One region of the Staphylococcus lloydii genome, then DNA from elsewhere that is predicted to be linked to it. Evidence: riboswitches for the same ligand, from Rfam matches in the RefSeq annotation. Region 1 holds a riboswitch; the other holds the start of a gene.

Region 1 (4,634 bases):
ATATGGAGATGTTAAATTTGGTGTAGGTCCCGTTATCGAAGGTGGTTTCTATTATGACTTCGATATGGATGAATCTATTTCATCGGATGATTTCGAAAAAATTGAAAAAACTATGAAACAAATTGTTGATGAAAATCACAAAATTGAACGCAAAGTAGTTTCTCGTGATGAAGCGAAAGCATTCTTCAGTGACGACCCTTATAAATTAGAATTAATCGAAGCAATCCCAGCTGATGAGAATGTTACATTATACACACAAGGTGAATTTACTGATTTATGTCGTGGTGTACATGTCCCATCTACTTCGAAAATTAAAGAGTTCAAATTGTTATCTACGGCAGGTGCATACTGGCGAGGCGACAGTAATAATAGAATGTTACAACGTATCTATGGTACTGCCTTCTTCGATAAAAAAGATTTAAAAGCGCATTTGAAAATGTTAGAAGAACGTAAAGAACGTGACCATAGACGTATCGGTAAAGATTTAGAATTATTTGCTAATAACCAACTTGTTGGTGCCGGATTGCCATTGTGGTTACCAAATGGTGCTACAATTCGCCGTGAAATCGAACGTTACATCGTTGATAAAGAAGTAAGTATGGGTTATGACCATGTTTATACTCCAGTAATGGCAAACACTGATTTATATAAAAAATCGGGTCATTGGGATCACTACAACGACGACATGTTCCCAACAATGAAATTAGATGAGCAAGAAGAAATGGTTTTAAGACCAATGAATTGTCCTCATCACATGATGATTTATGCGAACAAACCACATTCTTACCGTGAATTACCAATTCGTATAGCTGAATTAGGTACAATGCATCGTTACGAAGCAAGTGGTGCAGTTTCAGGATTACAACGTGTACGTGGTATGACTTTAAATGATGCGCATATTTTCGTACGACCAGATCAAATTAAAGAAGAATTTAAGCGCGTCGTTAATTTAATCATAGATGTTTATGAAGATTTTGGCTTTGAAAATTATAACTTTAGATTAAGTTACAGAGATCCTGAAGACAAAGAAAAATATTATGATGACGATGAGATGTGGGTAAAAGCTGAGAGCATGTTAAAAGAAGCAGTAGACGAGTTAGGTCTAGATTATGTGGAAGCCATTGGTGAAGCGGCATTCTACGGTCCAAAACTTGACGTTCAAGTGCAAACTGCAATGGGCAAAGAAGAAACTTTAAGTACTGCTCAATTAGATTTCTTACTACCACAAAAATTTGATTTAACTTATATTGGTAATGATGGCGAACAACATCGTCCTGTAGTAATCCATAGAGGTGTTGTATCAACAATGGAAAGATTTGTTGCCTTCTTAACTGAAGAAACTAAAGGTGCTTTCCCAACATGGTTAGCGCCAATGCAAGTTGAAATCATTCCAGTAAATGTTGATTTACACTATGATTATGCTCGAAATTTACAAGATGAGTTAAAATCTCAAGGTGTAAGAGTAGAAATTGATGATCGTAATGAAAAAATGGGCTATAAAATACGTGAAGCTCAAATGCAAAAAATTCCATATCAACTCGTTGTAGGCGATAAAGAAATGGAAAATAATGAAGTTAATGTACGTAAATATGGTTCTCAAGATCAAGAAACTGTAGAAAAAGATGACTTTATTTGGAATTTAGTAGATGAGATTCGCCTGAAAAAGCAAAGATAGTATTGAAACAAATTGTTTATTCATGTATATTGATGAGTAGTGAAATAGTAAATAACTAAAATTTAAATAAACTTTGAGTTAGAGGTTGCATTTTTAATTAGTAACTTTTCAATGGCTTAATGGAGCCTATATTGAAACAGCGAAAGGTAAAAATGCCGAAACACAAAATAACCATTATTATTGCGTGTTGGGTCAGACATCGATAAGATGCTGGACTGTCACATATGTGATGTGCTACCTAGTATGATTGATAACACAGCGGTTGCATATCGGAAGGTATGCAACCATTTTTATTTTTTGTAAAATTACATAGGTTGACATTTACTATAAGAAATTTTTAATTTGTTTCTTTTAAATAGTAAACCTCTAAGCAAGACAGAAAGGAAGCTACTATGGAAAAAAATCAACATGATGGGGTTAAAAGAGGACTAAAAGACCGCCATATTTCAATGATTGCAATAGGCGGCTGTATCGGTACTGGTTTGTTTATGACATCAGGCGGTGCCATTCATGATGCTGGCGCATTAGGTGCTTTACTAGCTTATGCAATTATCGGCGCAATGGTGTTTTTCTTGATGACATCGTTAGGGGAAATGGCAACATATTTACCAGTATCTGGCTCATTCAGCACATACGCTACTAGATTCGTAGATCCTTCTTTAGGGTTTGCCTTAGGTTGGAATTATTGGTTTAACTGGGTTATAACTGTTGCTGCCGATGTCACGATAGCGGCACAAGTTATTGAATATTGGACGCCGTTACAATCATTACCGGCTTGGATATGGAGTAGTATTTTCTTAATCATTATCTTTGGATTAAATGCGTTATCTGTACGTGTTTATGGTGAGAGCGAATATTGGTTTGCGTTAATTAAAGTTGTTACAGTCATTATCTTTATTATTATCGGCTTATTAACAATCGTAGGTATCATGGGTGGAAAATTTGTAGGATTTGAAACCTTTACAGCAGGCCAAGGACCTATCTTAGGAGACGGATTAGGTGGTAGCTTGTTGACTATACTCGGTGTATTCTTAGTTGCTGGTTTCTCATTCCAAGGAACAGAATTGATAGGTATTACTGCAGGAGAGTCAGAGAATCCAGAACGTGCAGTACCAAAAGCTATAAAACAAGTGTTTTGGCGTATCTTACTATTTTACATTTTAGCGATTTTCGTAATTGGTATGATTATTCCATATAATAGCCCAGCATTGATGGGTGGAGATAGCGACGTTGCAACTTCTCCGTTTACGCTTGTATTTAAAAATGCAGGATTAGCATTTGCTGCATCATTTATGAATGCAGTTATATTAACTTCAGTATTGTCAGCAGGTAACTCTGGTATGTATGCTTCAACGCGTATGCTTTATTCTATGAGTAAAGATAAATTAGCCTTTCCAATTTTTTCTAAGACTAATAAAAGCGGCGTACCATATCTTTCGTTATTAGTAACTGCGCTTATTGTAATTGCTATCTTTGCGCTACAACATATTAGTGGAGATGCGTATGAATATATCGTAGCTGCTAGTGGTATGACTGGATTTATTGCTTGGGTAGGTATTGCAATAAGTCACTATCGTTTTAGAAAAGCTTTTGATAAACAACACTATGATAAATCTGTATTAAAATATAAAGCTAAATTGTTCCCATTTGGTCCGATTTTTGCTGGTATTTTATGTGTGATTGTAATCATTGGTCAAGATGTAGATTTTATTCAAACTGGCCATTTTAACCTTAATCGTTTTGTCATTACTTATATGGGGATTCCAGTATTTTTAGCATTCTTTATCTATCATAAATTACGTTACAAAACTAAGATGATACCATTAGAAAAAGTAGATCTTAGACAAGATGTTGATATGGAAGAAATAAAATCACATAAATAATTAAATAGCTGTTGACTTATGTCTTAATCGTTGCTATGATTAATAACGTTGAATACGAAACGAACCAAGTAGAAGCTCCCGCTTCTCACCTGTAGCGACGCGAAGGCAGTTGGCAGGTCAATAATACATGTAGTAAACATGTGTAGAGCAGAGCGGGTGTAATTTATACTCGCTCTGCTTTTTTTACTTGGCATAATTTCGTAAATTTCATGGAGGTGTCAATCATAGCTAAAGATCAAACTCAAGTAAACGATAAGATTCGTGCGAAAGAATTAAGATTAATTGGTCAAGATGGTGAACAAATTGGTGTTAAACCAAAAAGTGAAGCATTAGAAATGGCCGATCGTGTAGGTTTAGACGTTGTAGTCGTAGCACCAAACGCTAAGCCGCCTGTTGGTAGAATTATGGATTACGGTAAATACAAATTCGAACAACAGAAAAAAGAAAAAGAAATGAAGAAGAAACAAAAAACAATAAACGTAAAAGAAATACGTTTAAGTCCAACTATTGAAGAACATGACTTCCAAACAAAATTAAAAAATGGTCGTAAGTTCTTATCAAAAGGGGACAAATGTAAAGTTTCTATTCGTTTTAGAGGTAGAGCAATTACACATAAAGAAATTGGACAAAGAGTTTTAGAAAAATTCGCTGAAGAATGTAAAGATATCGCTTCAGTTGAACAGAAACCTAAAATGGAAGGTCGTCAAATGTTCATTATGTTAAGCCCTACAGCTGAAAAATAATATTTAAATCACAGGAGGAAATTTATCATGCCTAAAATGAAAACACACCGTGGAGCAGCTAAACGTGTTAAAAGAACTGGTTCAGGACAATTAAAACGTTCAAGAGCTTTCACATCTCACTTATTTGCAAACAAAAACACTAAACAAAAACGTCAATTACGTAAAGCTAAGTTAGTTCATAAATCAGACGTAAAACGCGTAAAACAATTATTAGCTTACAAAAAATAATTAAACAACGTTTATTTATCATTAACATTATAAAGCATTAACATATTTTGAGGAGGAATTTATTATGCCACGAGTAAAAGGTGGAACAGTAACAAGAGCTCGTCG
Region 2 (4,634 bases), 260 kb from region 1:
CTTTCTGGGGAATTAGATGCTCAAACTGGTCACGTTTCTATGGGGAAAAATGAACGTTTAGCAGTATTAAAACAGGATCACTTCGCATATGAAGACGAACGTGTATTAGACGTTGTCATTAAAGGTCACGAAAGACTTTACGAAGTTATGAAAGAGAAAGACGAAATTTATATGAAGCCAGATTTCAGTGATGAAGATGGTATTAAAGCCGCTGAACTTGAAGGTGAATTTGCCGAAATGAACGGTTGGAATGCTGAAGCGGATGCTGGTTCCCTACTTTCAGGTCTAGGTATAAGTGCAGACTTACAAGACAAAAATATGTCTGAATTAGAAAATAACCAAAAAGTAAAAGTGTTATTAGCGCAAAGTTTATTTGGCGAACCAGATGTATTACTTCTTGACGAGCCTACCAATGGTCTTGATATTCCAGCGATTAGTTGGTTAGAAGACTTTTTAATTAATTTCGAAAACACTGTTATTGTTGTGTCACACGATAGACACTTCTTAAATAATGTATGTACGCATATTGCTGACTTAGACTACGGTAAAATTAAAGTCTACGTCGGAAATTATGATTTCTGGTATCAATCAAGCCAACTAGCAATGAAAATGGCTCAAGAACAAAATAAGAAAAAAGAAGAAAAAATTAAAGAGCTACAAGATTTCGTTGCACGCTTCTCTGCTAACGCATCTAAATCTAAACAAGCTACAAGTAGAAAGAAACAACTTGAAAAAATCGAACTAGATGATATTCAACCTTCTTCACGTAGATATCCATTTGTAAAATTCACACCAGAGCGTGAAATCGGTAATGATTTATTATTTGTTGAAAACGTATCTAAAACAATTGATGGTGAAAAAATATTAGATAATGTTTCATTTACTATGAATCCAAATGATAAAGCCGTTTTAATTGGGGATAGCGAATTTGCTAAAACTACATTATTGAAAATTTTAGCTGGTGAAATGGAACCTGACGAAGGTACTGTTAAATGGGGTGTAACAACTTCACAAAGCTATTTCCCTAAAGACAACTCAGACTACTTCGAAAACGTGAATATGAATTTAGTCGATTGGTTAAGACAATACGCACCTGAAGACGAACAGACTGAAACTTTCTTACGTGGTTTCCTTGGTCGTATGTTATTTAGTGGCGAAGAAGTTAAGAAAAAAGCTAGCGTTTTATCAGGTGGCGAAAAAGTACGTTGTATGCTAAGTAAAATGATGCTATCTAGTGCAAATGTGTTGCTATTAGATGAGCCAACAAACCATTTAGACTTAGAAAGTATTACAGCTGTCAACGATGGCTTGAAATCATTTAAAGGTTCAATTATCTTTACTTCTTATGACTTTGAATTCATTAACACAATTGCTAATCGTGTCATTGATTTAAATCAACCAGGTGGATTATCAAAAGAAATTTCATATGAAGCATATTTACAAGAAACTGGCGTATTAACTAACGCGTAGTATATCTAAATTATATAGGGCAAATTCTATTACGAGATAATAGAATTTGCCCTTTTTATAGTTGTTTTGTACTTGCTCTTGTAGATGATGTAAGAATATATATCCCCTACTTGCGTTTATAAATTGATAAACATGAAAGCAAGTTAGTTTTATTTTTAAAAATATAATTATATAATAACTTTTAACTTGAATATTGGAGGACGATACAGTGGAAAATTTATATATGTTAGATGGACAAGTATTACCGGTTTTAGGTTTTGGTACATATAAGTTAAATGGGACACAAGGTGTACATGCAATAGTAAATGCATTAAATAATGGTTATCGTTTATTAGATACTGCCTATAATTATGAAAATGAAGGCACTGTGGGTAAAGCAATTGAAAATAGCCATGTATCTAGAGACCAAATAATAGTGACATCTAAATTACCTGGCCGTTATCATGATTATGATTCAGCAATGGTGGCAATCCAAGAATCTATTTATCGTCTAAATGTAGAATATATTGATTTATATTTAATTCATTGGCCTAACCCTAAACAAGGCAAATATGTTGAAGCTTGGCGTGCATTAATCGACGCTCAAAAAGCTGGTTTAATTAAGTCAATTGGTGTGTGTAACTTCTTACCAGAACATATTGATACATTAGAAAAAGAAACTGGTGTGTTACCTACTGTTAACCAAATTGAGCTTCATCCATTCTTCAACCAAAAAGATGTGCTAGAATACCATCAAGAAAAAGGTATTATTATCGAGGCTTGGAGCCCACTAGGTAGAGACGTTAATATTATGAATCATGAAGTTATTCAACAAATAGCTGAAAAGTACAATAAAACGACAGTACAAATTATTTTAAAATGGCATATTCAAAATGGTGTCGTCCCTATTCCTAAATCAGCATCAAACGTTAGACAGTTACAAAACATAGACGTATTTGATTTCTATTTAGAAAGTGAAGATTTAGCACAAATCGATGCGCTTTCTAAAGAAGACGGCAGACGTAAAGATCAAAACCCTGCTGAATATGAAGAGTTTTAATTAAAAGCAACGCAAAAATTTAATTTTATTGAAGATTTACATTTTAAAATAGCTTAGAATTATCAGTAAATTAAAAAAATTCACAGTTGGCAGTTTACAGCTATTAACGTTATATGTATAATGTGAAACATAACCAATTTAATAAGAATTAGATGAGGCGCATCAATCATTAGTAAATATTAGAACAAACTACCTGCTAGTAGCTAATTTTGAAAGGGTGAGATGCCGAAGTGACGATAATAGCAGCTTATCGTTCATTGGACTTTATGGTTAAGAGCTAAGAGTCTGTCATTATTTTAAAATAATGGAGTGCATCACTTGTATATAAATTACGAGCAAGTTCGCATTCTGAACTTGTTCTTTTTTTATATGATTTGTGATTCTCCCCTAGTCATTTGAGGAGGATAAAGTAAGTGAATAGAAGTGTTTTAAAGTTTGGCGGTTCGTCCGTCAGTGATTTTACGAAAATTAGAAATATTGCGGAAATGTTGAAACTTAGAGTTGAAAACAACGAACAACTTATTGTTGTCGTAAGTGCTATGGGAAAAACCACTGATCAATTAATGGAAAATGTCAGTGCAGTTACTGAAAACCCTAAAGATGAAGAATTAGCATTGTTATTAACCACTGGTGAACAACAAACAGTGTCATACCTTTCCATGATGCTAAACGATTTAGGCGTAAATGCTAAGGCAATGACTGGCTATCAAGCTGGTATTAAAACGGTTGGCCATCATTTGAAAAGTCGTATAGCAGAAATTAATCCTGAAACGTTTAACCAGTCGTTCGAAACAAACGATGTACTTGTAGTAGCAGGTTTCCAAGGTATCAATGATTCATTTGAATTAACGACGTTAGGTCGTGGTGGTTCAGATACAACCGCTGTAGCTTTAGCGGCGAGTAATCAGACCCCTTGCGAAATTTATACCGATGTTGACGGCGTCTATGCTACTGACCCGAGAGTTTATAAACAAGCCAAACGTTTATCTTACGTTTCTTATGAAGAAATGATGGAAATGAGCGCGCTTGGTGCGGGTGTATTAGAGACAAGAAGTGTAGAGCTTGCAAATAATTATGATATTCCTATTTATTTAGGGAGAACATTATCTAACGTGAAAGGAACATGGATTATGGCCCAATCAGATTTATTAGAGAAAAAAGCAGTAACTGGCGTGGCATTGGATACACATATGATGCACGTTACAATCAGTTACCCACTACCAGACAATAAACTATTAACACAATTATTTACTAAACTAGAAGAAGGTTCTGTCAATGTAGATATGATATCTCAAATAGTAAATTTAGAAGGTTTACAGATGTCATTTACAATAAAAGATACAGATGCAATTCAAATTACGAATATTCTAGAGAAATTATCAGAAGATTTTAACGCCTTAGACTTCAAGATAAATGAAGAATACGTTAAAATTTCACTAATTGGCTCTGGAATGAGAGATATGTCAGGTGTTGCTTCAAAAGCATTTATGACATTGATAGCTAATGATATTCCATTTTATCAAACGACAACATCAGAAATTAGTATTTCTTACGTTATCGACGCTATGAATGGCGAGCGTGCGGTTGCAAATTTATATGAAGCATTCGATATTTAAATAATAAAATAAGACAGAATTTTTTAAAAATTAAAATACTGGAGTGTATATAATATGACAAAATTAGCAGTAGCAGGAGCAACAGGATTAGTAGGAAGAAAAATGTTAGAAACACTTGATAGAAAAAATGTAGCATTTGATGAATTAGTTTTATTTTCATCAGCTAGATCAGCTGGTGCTGAAGTTGAATTTCAAGGTAAAACTTATACTGTACAAGAATTAACAGAAGCAGCGGCTAGCGAACCTTTTGATTTCGTATTAATGAGTGCAGGTGGAAGTACAAGCGCCCACTTCTCTCCTATTTTCGAACAAGCAGGCGCAATTGTAATAGATAATTCTAGTCAATGGAGAATGACTGAAGGCATTGATCTAATTGTGCCAGAAGTTAATGAACCTGTTTTGAATCGTAAAATTATTGCAAATCCAAACTGTTCAACAATCCAATCCGTTGTACCTTTAAAAGTATTACAAGATGCATATGGCATTGAAAGAGTAGCTTATACAACTTA

The links. A riboswitch is a leader RNA that binds a small molecule or an ion and turns the genes downstream of it on or off. The one in region 1 is predicted to bind lysine.
Region 2: linked by a shared signal. The riboswitch ahead of ISP08_RS07185 (aspartate kinase) and the one ahead of ISP08_RS05865 (amino acid permease) in region 1 are both predicted to bind lysine.

The regions. Positions count from the first base shown of each region.
Region 1 is NZ_CP064056.1:1,205,389-1,210,022, forward strand. It holds gene thrS (threonine--tRNA ligase) at 1-1,675, shown strand, start outside; lysine riboswitch at 1,747-1,920, shown strand; gene ISP08_RS05865 (amino acid permease) at 2,068-3,558, shown strand; ribosomal protein L20 leader region at 3,619-3,745, shown strand; gene infC (translation initiation factor IF-3) at 3,774-4,301, shown strand; gene rpmI (50S ribosomal protein L35) at 4,329-4,529, shown strand; gene rplT (50S ribosomal protein L20) at 4,594-4,634, shown strand, end outside.
Region 2 is NZ_CP064056.1:1,461,040-1,465,673, reverse strand. It holds gene ISP08_RS07195 (ABC-F family ATP-binding cassette domain-containing protein) at 1-1,470, shown strand, start outside; gene ISP08_RS07190 (aldo/keto reductase) at 1,694-2,509, shown strand; lysine riboswitch at 2,654-2,832, shown strand; gene ISP08_RS07185 (aspartate kinase) at 2,923-4,125, shown strand; gene ISP08_RS07180 (aspartate-semialdehyde dehydrogenase) at 4,180-4,634, shown strand, end outside.